Regions from separate parts of the Comamonas sp. NLF-1-9 genome, predicted to be linked through region 1. Evidence: predicted binding sites of a transcription regulator. Region 1 holds the regulator's gene; the other holds the start of a gene.
The links. Region 1 encodes LexA, which represses DNA repair genes until DNA is damaged. Its sites were predicted from a motif close to ACTGTATNNNNATACAGT; they were not measured.
Positions count from the first base shown of each region.

Region 2: the regulator LexA is predicted to act here: its motif matches at 2,521-2,538, upstream of imuA (translesion DNA synthesis-associated protein ImuA).

Region 1 is NZ_CP078069.1:862,604-867,972, forward strand. Features, by position in the region: gene adk (adenylate kinase) at 1-237, shown strand, start outside; gene KUD94_RS04260 (asparaginase) at 424-1,374, opposite strand; gene lexA (transcriptional repressor LexA) at 1,463-2,137, shown strand; gene KUD94_RS04270 (hypothetical protein) at 2,270-2,518, shown strand; gene hrpA (ATP-dependent RNA helicase HrpA) at 2,597-5,369, opposite strand, start outside.
Region 2 is NZ_CP078069.1:1,023,660-1,029,028, forward strand. Features, by position in the region: gene KUD94_RS05015 (sensor histidine kinase) at 1-655, shown strand, start outside; gene KUD94_RS05020 (response regulator transcription factor) at 652-1,305, shown strand; gene KUD94_RS05025 (NAD(P)/FAD-dependent oxidoreductase) at 1,318-2,433, opposite strand; gene imuA (translesion DNA synthesis-associated protein ImuA) at 2,583-3,413, shown strand; gene KUD94_RS14690 (DNA polymerase Y family protein) at 3,418-4,704, shown strand; gene KUD94_RS05035 (error-prone DNA polymerase) at 4,697-5,369, shown strand, end outside.

The DNA.
Region 1 (5,369 bases):
AAGGTCGCCGGCAAGGACGACGTGACGGGCGAAGCGCTGGTGCAGCGCGAGGACGACAAGGAAGAAACCGTCAAGAAGCGCCTGCAGGTCTACAGCGACCAGACGCGCCCGCTGGTGGACTACTACCGCAACTGGGCCAGCGCCGACCCGGCCAACGCGCCCAAGTACCGCGCCATCAACGGCCTGGGCGGCGTCGACGAGATCACCGCGCGCGCGCTCGAGGCGCTGAGCCACTGAGAGCTTGAGAGGCAATCCCCCATGCCCGCTCTGCACGCCAAAACACCACCACTCTTGGTTGCAAATACTCGCCATGGCCCCAGCCATGACTGCGTTTTGCATCTCGATGGGCGGCGTTTTGACGCGCCTTTCGGGCACGGACAATTTCCTCGCAAGCTCTGAGGCGCCGGCGCGCAGGCTGCGCGCTCAGGCTTGCTGCATCAAGTCGAGCATCAGGCTGATGCGCGCCTTGACCGGGCTCAGGCCCTCGGCGTCGCGCCAGGGCCGGCCCGCGATCGCCGCCATGTGCCCGAGCGGGCAGCGCGAGGCAATGCGCACCTGCACCCCGGCATCCACCGCACGCGCGAGCGCCGGCTGCAGCGCCTGATGCAGCGTGCCGTTGCCGGTCGCGGCGACGACGATGCCGCGTACCCCGCCGGCCACCATCCAGTCGATCAGCGCGCCGTCGGCCCCGGCGTGGCTCAGGGCGATCTCCACCCGCGGCCAGGGCGCTTGATTGAAGGCGCGCGATTGCAGCAAGGCGCCGTGGCGCGGTGCGCCGGCCGCGGGCGCCGCACCGTGCGCCCAGCGCAACTGCCCGGCCTCCACCCAGCCGAGCGGGCCGCTGCCCAGCGAGGCAAACGCGTCGAGCCGCTGCGGATGCAGCTTGCTCACCGCGCGGGCGCCGTGCACCGTGCCGAGCGCGGACACCAGCACGCCGCGCGCCTGCGGGTGCGCGGCCAGCAACACCGCGTCCAGCAGGTTCTGCGGGCCGTCGGACAGCAGCGCGGTGGCCGGGCGCATCGCGCAGGTCAACACCACGGGCTTGTCCGCGGGCAGCAGCTCGTGCAGCAGCCAGGCGCTCTCTTCCAGCGTGTCCGTGCCGTGCGTGACGACGATGCCGGCCACCTGCGCGTCGGCCAGCAGCTCGGCGCAGCGCCGCGCAAGGCGCAGCCAGGTGGCGTGGTCCATGTCCTTGCTGTCGATCTGCGCGAGCTGCTCGGCTTGCAGCGCCATGCCGGCGGCCTGCTGCAGGCCCGGCACCGCCTGCACCAGCGCGTCTACGCCCAGTTGCGCGGCCAGGTAGGCATGGCCACCGGCCGCGCCGGTGCCGGCAATGGTGCCGCCGGTGCCGAGGATGACGATCTTTTTGTCCATGGTGCTTGCAACTTTCTCAAAACTGTCGAAAAATACAGCTACTGTATCGATACACAGTCACTGACCTGTAGCCCATCCGGAGCATTTCATGACCGACCAGCCCAAACTCACCGGCCGCCAGCAGCAGATCCTGGAACTGGTAGAGCGCGCCATCGCCCAGACCGGCGCGCCGCCCACGCGCGCCGAGATCGCGCAGCAGCTGGGCTTCAAGTCGGCCAACGCGGCGGAAGAGCACTTGAAGGCGCTCGCGCGCAAGGGCGTGATCGAGCTGCTCAGCGGTACCTCGCGCGGCATACGCCTGCGCGCCAGCGCGCTGCGCCAGATCCATGCCGAGCGCGGCGTGCAGCTCGGCCTGCCGATGGCGGGGCTGGCCCAGCTCACGCTGCCGCTCATCGGCCGCGTGGCCGCCGGTTCGCCGATTCTCGCGCAGGAGCACGTCGACCAAAGCTACACCATAGAAGGCTCGCTGTTCGCGCACAAGCCGGACTATCTGCTCAAGGTGCGTGGCATGTCCATGCGCGACGCCGGCATCATGGATGGCGACCTGCTCGCGGTGCAGGCCACGCACGAGGCGCGCAGCGGCCAGATCGTGGTCGCGCGCCTGGGCGACGAGGTCACCGTCAAACGCCTGCGCCGTAGCGGCGGCCAGATCGAGCTGTTGCCGGAAAACCCCGACTACCCGGTGATCCGGGTGCACCCCGGCGAGCCATTCGAGATCGAAGGCCTGGCGGTCGGCTTGATACGCAACACCATGCTGATGTAGGGCATGGCCGGCACGGCCCCGGGTGGCGGGCGTCTGGCCGGGCACGCTGCATGCGCCAGCGCGCTCGGTCAACCCTGGGGCGTGCTTTTCCTGTGGCAATCCTGCCTGTGTTCAAACCCTGTGGAGTCTCACATGCAGCTTGTTCAGTCCGGTCAGCGCCCGCTGCCTCTTTTTTCCCCGGCCCCGCACGGCAAGGTGCTCGCGCTGCGGCCAGTCGCGCGCCAGCGCCCCGCTGCACCCGCCCCTGTGCCGGCGCGGCCCTCGGCGCACCGGCCGCTGCGCCTGGTGCTGCGGCATGCGGACGATGGTTCCTGCCGGCTGATGGCTTCGGGCCGGCTGGCCGATGTCTGCGCCGAACTCAATCGCCTGGCGCTGGGCTGAGGTGCGGCAGTCGCGGGCCTGGGCGCAACGCGGCAAGAGGCCCACCAAGGCAGCCGCAGGCCAGCCGGCGCCGCTGCATCAGAGTTGCAACTGGGCCCAGATCTTGTCCAGACGCTTGCTGCTTGCGGGGTAAGGGGTGCGCAGCTCTTGCGCAAAAAAGCCCACGCGCAGCTCTTGCAGCATCCAGCGGTATTCCTGCATGCGCGCGTCTTCCTGGCCCTTGCGTTCGGCAAACAGGCGCCAGTAGCGCTGCTCCAGCGGTTGCAGCTCGCGCGTCCTGGCTTCGTCGCGCGCGGGGTCGGCGCGCAGCTTGTCCAGGCGCAGCACGATGGCCTTGAGATAGCGCGGGTAGTGCTGCAATTGCGCCCAGGGGGTGTCGAGCAGGAAGTTCTTGTTCATCAGGATCTGCAGTTGCCGGCCTGTGTCTTGCGTGGCCAGCGGGGCGTTGCGCGTTTCCTTGATCTTGCGCTGGGCCAGTGCGTACTCTTGCAGGATGGCGGCGCACAGGCGCGCCACTTCGTTGGCAATCAGGGTCAGGCGCGCGCGCCCTTCCTGGATGCGCTGGGCAAATTCCTGCGCGTTCACCGGCAGCGGCGGCTGCAGGAAGGCGCGCTCAAGCGCCAGGTCGATGATCTGCTTTTGCAGCTCCTCCTGCGTGCCCAGCGGCATGTAGGCCACGGCCATGCGCTGCAGGTCGGGGATGTTTTTGGCCAGGTATTTGAGCGCGTCCCTGATCTGCAGCGCCACCAGGCGCCGCAGGCCCACCAGGTGGCGCGCGGCTGCCAGCTCGGGCTCGTCGAACACTTCGATGCCCACGCCCTCGCCACGGTCGATCAAGGCCGGAAAGCCGACCAGACTCTGGTTGCCGCGCTGGATTTCCAGCAGCTCGGGCAGCTCGCCAAAGGTCCATGCGGTGTAGAGCGCATCGGCCTGTCCGGGCGCGGGTTTCTCATTTTCAGGAGCTGCTGGCGCTTGATTGGCAACGATTTCATATGGTTTAGTGCCTGAAACCGGCTTGGAATCTGCGCCAGCAGCTATCTTCAATGAAGCAAGCGCCTGAAACGCCCCGCGCGCCTGGCCGCCCCACTGCGCCTTGAGCGTGGCCAGTTGCCGGCCTTGCCCGAGCTGGCGGCCGTGCTCGTCCACCACGCGAAAGTTCATGAACAAGTGCGGGCTGAGCATGTCGAGCTTGAAGTCGGCGAGCTTGATGTCCAGCCCGGTTTCCTCGCGCGCCTGCTTGAGCAGCACGTCCAGCAAACCGCCTTGCTCGCGCCCGCCGCGCGAGAGCAGCAGATCGGCCAGGCGCCGGGCGTTTTCCGCCAGCGGCACGAAGCGGCTGCGCGGGCGCTGGGGCAGGCTTTTGAGCAGTGCCTGGATCTTGTCCTTGAGCATGCCCGGCACCAGCCACTGCGCGTCCTCTTCGCTCGCCTGGTTCAGGGCAAACAGCGGCAGCGTCAGCGTCACGCCGTCGCGCGCGTCGCCGGGAGCGTGCAGGTAGCTGGCGGCGCAGTCCACGCCGCCCAGGCGCACGAGTTTGGGGAAGCGCTCGGTGGTGATGCCCGCGGCCTCGTGGCGCATCAGCTCTTCGCGCGTGATGCGCAACAGCTGCGGCTCGGCCTTGACCGCCTGGCGAAACCATTTGTCGAAGGTCGCGCCGCTGTAGATGCCTTCGGGAATCGCCTGGTCGTAGAAGGCGTAGATCAGCTCGTCGTCCACCAGCACGTCTTGGCGGCGGCTCTTGTGCTCGAGCTCTTGCACCTTGTGCACCGCCTTGCGGTTGGCGGCGAGAAAGGGCCAGTCGCTGTCCCATTCGCCCTCGACCAGCGCGCGGCGGATGAAGAGCTGGCGCGCCTCGTGCGGGTCCACGCGGCCATAGCTCACGGCCCGGTGGTTGTAGACCACCAGACCGTAGAGCGTGGCGCGCTCGAGCGCGATCACGTCCGCCTGCTTCTTGCTCCAGTGCGGCTCCAGCAGCTGCTTCTTCAAAAGGTGCGCGCCCACCTCCTCCAGCCACTGCGGCTCGATCGCGGCAATGCCGCGCCCGTACAGGCGCGAGGTCTGCACCTGCTCGGCCGCAACGATCCAGCGCCCCGGTTTTTTGGACAGGTGCGCGCCCGGGTGCGGATAAAACCGGATGCCGTGCGCGCCCAGCCAGGCGTCCGCGTCTTCGCCCTTGAAGCCGATGTTGCCCAGCAGCCCCGCGAGCATGGACAAATGCACTGCCTCATAGCCCGCAGGCTCGGTGTTGAGCGCCCAGCGTTGCTCGCGCACCACGGTGAGCAACTGGCTGTGGATGTCGCGCCACTCGCGCACCCGGCGCAGGTTCAGGTAGTTCCTGCGCAGCAGCTGCTCCCATTGGCGGTTGCTCAGCTTGTGGGTGTCGCCTGGCGGGGAGATGGCTTGAGCGCCCTTGGCGGAAGATTCGTTGTCCGGGGGGCGTCCGCCCCCACCCCTGCCCTCCCCCAGAGGGGGAGGGAGCGAACTTCCGCTGCTCTGGTCTGCGCTCCTTCCCCCTCTGGGGGAAGGTTGGGATGGGGGCAAACCGCGCTTTTCCACCGGCAAAAACGCCTGGCTGCGCGCATGCGCCGCCGCAGTCTGCCCCGCAGCCGCCATCTCCCGGCGCGACTGCGCCACCAGCTTGCCCCCGCGCGCGTCGTGCAGCCAGTTCCACAGGCGCACGTAGCCGCTGAACTCGCTCTTTTCGTCGTCGAACTTGGCGTGCGCCTGGTCCGCCTGAGCCTGGGCCTCCAGCGGGCGGTCGCGCACGTCCTGCACCGACAGCGCGGCGGCAATCACCAGCACCTCGGCGAGCGCGCCCCGGCCGCGCGCCTCCACGATCATGCGGCCCACG
Region 2 (5,369 bases), 160 kb from region 1:
ACTGGCGCACGAGCTCAACCAGCCGCTGGGCGCGCTGGCCAGTTTTGCCAACGGCCTGCTCAACCGCCTGCGCGCGGGCACGATTGCCCTGGCCGACATGGAACCCGTGGTGCGACGCATGGCGCAGCTGGCCGAGCGCGCCGGCGGCGTGACGCAGCGCGTGAACGCCTTTGCGCGCAAGCGCGAGCTGCATCTGACGCGCCTGGATCTGGCGATGCTGGTGCGCCGCGCGGCGAGCACGGCGCAGGAAGGCCAGGCCACGCCCATCGCCCTGCAGCTGCCAAGCCGCCCCGTGCTGGTGCGCGGCGACGCCCTGCTGCTGGAGCACCTGGTGCACAACCTGTGCTCCAACGCGCTGGACTGGGCAGGAGAAGCCGCAAGCACCCCGGCCCGGGTACAGGTGCGCCTGCAGGCCGACACGGCCACGGGCGAAGCGAGCCTGGCGGTGGCCGACAGCGGCCCCGGCGTGTCCGAGGCTGCCCAGGCCCGGCTGTTTGACGCCTTCTTCAGCACCAAGCACGGCGGCATGGGCATGGGCCTGGCCATCTGCCGCTCGATTGCCGAGGCGCACCACGGGCGCATCCAGGTGGAGCGCGACGCACTGCTGGGCGGCGCGCTGTTCACCGCCATCCTGCCCCTGGAGAGCGACGCATGAACACCACTGCCATGGACATCCACATCGTCGATGACGATGCCGACGTGCGCGACGGCCTGGCCTGGCTGTTCGATTCGCGCGGCTGGAAGACTCGGGTATGGCAAGGCGGCGACGTCTTTCTGGATGCGGTCCACGCGCTGCAGGGCGAGTGGGGCCTGGCGGTGGTGCTGCTGGACATCCGCATGCAGCCGCTCTCGGGCCTCGTGACTTTCGAGCGCCTGAAGGCCCTGGGCTGCCCCTGGCCGGTGCTTTTCCTGACCGGGCATGGCGACGTAGCCACCGCAGTGCAGGCGGTGAAGGAAGGCGCCTGGGACTTTCTGGAAAAGCCCTTCCAGGACAACATGCTGGTGGACCGCGTGGAGCAGGCCATGCAGGCGCTGCTGGCGCGCAGCGCCAGCGAGCGCGAGCTGCAGCGCCTGCGTCAGGCGCTGGCCTCCCTGAGTCCGCGCGAGCGCGAGGTGCTGGGCGAGCTGCTGCGCGGCCACTACAACAAGAACATCGCTGACCACCTAGGCATCAGCGCGCGCACTGTCGAATTCCACCGCGCCAACATCTTCGAGAAGATGGGCGTGGAATCGGCCATCGAGCTGGCGCACAAGCTGGGCCAGCTGCAGCCTGCGGGACGTGATGGCGAGCCCGGCTCGCCCTGATCCGGCAGCGCCTCAGCGCGCACCCTCCACGTCCGACAAGACGGCCACGTAGTCGCCCAGTGCCAGGCAACTGGTGAGCCCGGGCGACTCGATGCCAAACAGGTTCACCAGCCCCGGCACGCCATGCGCGCTCGGACCCTGGATCAGGAAGTCCGCCGCCGGCTCGCCCGGCCCGCTGATCTTGGGGCGCATGCCCGCGTAGTCCGGCTGCAGCGCGCCGGCGGGCAGCTCGGGCCAGTAGCGGCGGATTTCGGCATGGAAGGCCTCGGCCCGGGCGGCGTCCACCTGCAGCTCGTCGGGGCTGTCCACCCACTGCACGTCGGGGCCAAAGCGCGCCTGCCCTGCCAGGTCCAGCGTCAGGTGCACGCCCAGTCCGGCGGGTTCCGGCAAGGGGTAGATCAGATGAGAGAACGGCGCGCGCACGCTGCATGCAAAGTAATTGCCCTTGGCGTGAAACGACCTGGGAATGGCAGCGGGCGCCAGCCCCTGGATGCGCCGCGCCAGCGCCGGCGCCTGCACTCCGGCGGCGTTCACCAGCAAGGCGGTGAGCAGCTCGCTGCCATCGTGCATGCCAAGCCGAAAGCCTTGCGCTGTGCGGGCGACGCTGTCCACGCGGGTGCGCAGCACCACCGTGGCGCCGCTGTGCTGCAAATCGGCCTGCAGCGCCAGCATCAGCGCGTGGCTGTCGATGATGCCGGTGGCGGGCGACAGCAGTGCGCCGTGGCAGCGCAGCGCGGGCTCGAGCGAGCGCACGCCGGCGCCGTCCAGCCAGCGCAGGCCTTGCACGCCATTGGCGCTTGCCTGCGCGGCCAGTTGTCGCAAGGCCGGCAGTTGCCGCTCGCTGGTGGCCACGATCAGCTTGCCGCAGCGCCGGTGCGCCACCTGGCGGCGAGCGCAGTAGTCGTAGAGCATGGCGCTGCCCTGCACGCACAAACGCGCCTTGAGCGAGCCGACCGGGTAGTAGATGCCCGCATGGATCACCTCGCTGCTGCGCGCGCTGGTCTGCGTGCCGACGGCCGCTTCGGCCTCCAGCACCAGCACCTCGCGCCCCTGCAGAGCGAGCGCGCGCGCCACCGCCAGGCCTACGACGCCCGCACCTACCACCACGCATTGCACGCTGTCCGCCATGGTTTGCCTCCGTGCCCGCATCCCGCGAAAAGCCGCCCGAAGAAGCGCCTGATTATCCGCAGCCGCTCTGGCAGAGGGTGGCACAATACTGTACAAATCAACAGTTGATTGCCACAACAGCCACAGCACCCAGCGCTACGCCGATGGTCATGTTTGCCCCTCGCCCCCTCGTTTCGGACGACCCGCGCCCTGCGCTCGCGTCCCTGCCTGCCCAGGTCTGGCGCGGCGGCACGCTGGGCGCGGCCGAAGGCGCGGTGCTCCCCAGCAGCCACGCCCCGCTGGACGCCGAGCTGCCCGGGGGCGGCTGGCCGCTGGGGGCGCTGGTGGAGCTGTTGCAGCGCCGCCCCGGCCTGCATGAATGGGCCTTGCTGCTGCCCGCCCTGGCGCAACTGGCGGAGGGGCAGCGCGGCGTGATCGCGCTCGTGGGTGCGCCCCATCTGCCCTTTGGCCCGGCGCTGGCCGCGCGCGGCCTGCCCGCCGAACGGCTCTTGTGCATCACCACCACAGCGCCGCTGCAGCGCCTGTGGGCCGCAGAGCAGGCGCTGCGCTGCCCCGATGTGCTCGCGCTGCTGCTGTGGCTGCCCCACGCGCAAGACCACGCGCTGCGCCGCCTGCATCTGGCGGCGCGCGGCCGGGCGCGGCCGCTGTTCGCCCTGCGCCCGCACGCCGCGCGCACCCAGCCCTCGCCCGCGCCGCTGCGCCTGCTGCTGGAGGGCGACGGCGAGAGCCTGAAGCTGGACTTGTTCAAGCGCCACGGCCCGCCCTTGGGCGCTCCGCTGCACCTGCCCGCCCAGCCGCCGGCCCTGCGCGCGCTGCTGGCCGCCAGCCGCCAGCCGCGCGAGGCCCCGCGCAAAGAGGCGCTGCAAACCCCGCACAGGCCGGCACCCGCGCAGGCGCTCGGCGCGGGCCTTGTCGATGGCAAGAGCTACAGGGCGCAAAACCACTCCGCGCGCCAGGCGGTACTGGCAAGAGCCGTTTGACGCCATGCACTGGATCGCCCTGCACCCGCGCGACGACACGCCCGAGGGCCGCCAACTGCTGGCCTGGCGCATGCTGACCTACACCCCGCGCGTGGCGCTGGTGGACGAGGCGGTGCTGATGGAGGTGCAAAGCTGCCTGCGTCTGTGGGGCGGCCCCCGGCGCTTGCTGGTCAAAATATTTGAAGAGAAAACGGCTCCGGCGCCCGACAGACATGCGCAAGGCGCTTCATCTTTGATAGCCCTGGCACGCCTGCGCCTGCCGCCCGGGCAGAGCGCTTGCACACCGCCCCACGCCCTGCCGCTGGCCACGCTGAGCGCCGCCCGGCCCCATCTGCCGGTGCTGGCCCGCCTGGGCTGCAGCACCTGGGGCGAACTGCGCGCCCTGCCCCGCGCCGGAGTGGCGCGGCGCCTGGGCGCGGCTCTGCTGGCGGCGCTGGACCAGGCTGAAGGCCGCGCGCCCGACGTCTACCCCTGGGCACAACTGCCCGAGCACTTTGACGAAGCGCTGGATCTGCCCCTGCTTGCCAGCACCACGCCCGAGCTGCACCTGGCGCTGGAGCACCTGTTGCTGCGGCTGCAGGTCTGGCTCGGTGCCCGGCTGCTGGGCGCATCGGCCATTGCGCTGCATTGGCGCTTTGACCAGCGGCGTTTGAACGGCGCAGAGCTGCCTCCCGGGGCCGAGCTGCAAATCCGCACCGCCCAGCCGGTGCAGCGCATGGCCCATCTGCGCCGCCTCATCGACGAGCAGTTGGCGCGCACGCCGCTGGCCGCGCCGGTCAACCGCCTGGGGCTGCGCGTGCTGCAGCTCTCGCCCTGGCAAGACCCTGCCGGCAGCCTGCTGCCCGGCGAGCAAGACCGGGGCGAGCCGCTGCACCAGCTGGCAGAGCGCCTGAGCGCCCGCCTGGGCCCCGAGCAGGTGCTGATGGCCCAACCCCATGCCGACCACCGGCCCGAGCGCATGCAGCGCTGGCTGCCAGCGCAGCAGCTGCTGTCTACGGCGCAGCGCGCAGCGCCCCCCGCCAGCGCCTTGCCGCTGGCCCCCACCTGGCTGCTGGCCACGCCGCAGCCGCTGGTCGTGCAGGACGATCGCCCGCAGTGGCAAGGGCGGGCGCTGGCGCGACTCACCCCCGCGCAGCGCATCGAAACCGGCTGGTGGGAAGAGCGCCAGGGGCCGCTGCGGCGCGACTACTTCATCGCCCGGGCGCCCGGCGAGGGCCTGCTGTGGATCTACCGCGAACAAGACCCCGGCGACGCCGCGCCGCGCTGGTATCTGCACGGCTTGTATGCCTGAGCCCGCCGCCCTGCCCGGCTACGCCGAGCTGCATGCAATCAGCGCCTTCAGCTTCGGGCGCGGCGCTTCGCTGCCGCAGGAGCTGGTGCAGCGCGCGGCAGAGCTCGGCTACGCCGGCCTGGCCTTGACCGACGAATGCTCGGTCGCGGGCGTGGTGCGCGCCTGGACGCGGCTGCGCGAGCTCAGGGAAGAAGGCCGCGTGCCCGAGGGTTTTGCCCTGCTCTACGGCAGCGAATTCGCCCTGCCCGGCGGGCGGCTGATCGCCATCGCACGCCATCTGGAGGGCTGGGGCGGGCTGTGCCGCTTCATCACCGCCGCGCGCACCGCAGGCGCCGCCAAGGGCAGCTACCAGCTTGATTGGCAGCGCAGCGACTTCAGCCTGCTGGCCGGCTGCGAAATCCTCTGGGCGCCCGAGCAGCCGACCGATAGAGCTATCGATACAGAAGCTGTCAGCGCTTGTATGGCAAGCGTTGCAGCCCGATTTGACCCCGAACATCTGTGGCTGGCCGTGGAGCTGCTGCGCAGCCCCCACGATCCGCTGTGGCTGGCCACGCTGCGCCTGCTGGGCGCGCGCCACGGCTTGGCGCTGGTGGCGGCGGGCGGGGTCTGCATGCACCGGCGCTCGCGCAAGCCGCTGCAGGACGTGCTGACCGCCACGCGCCTGA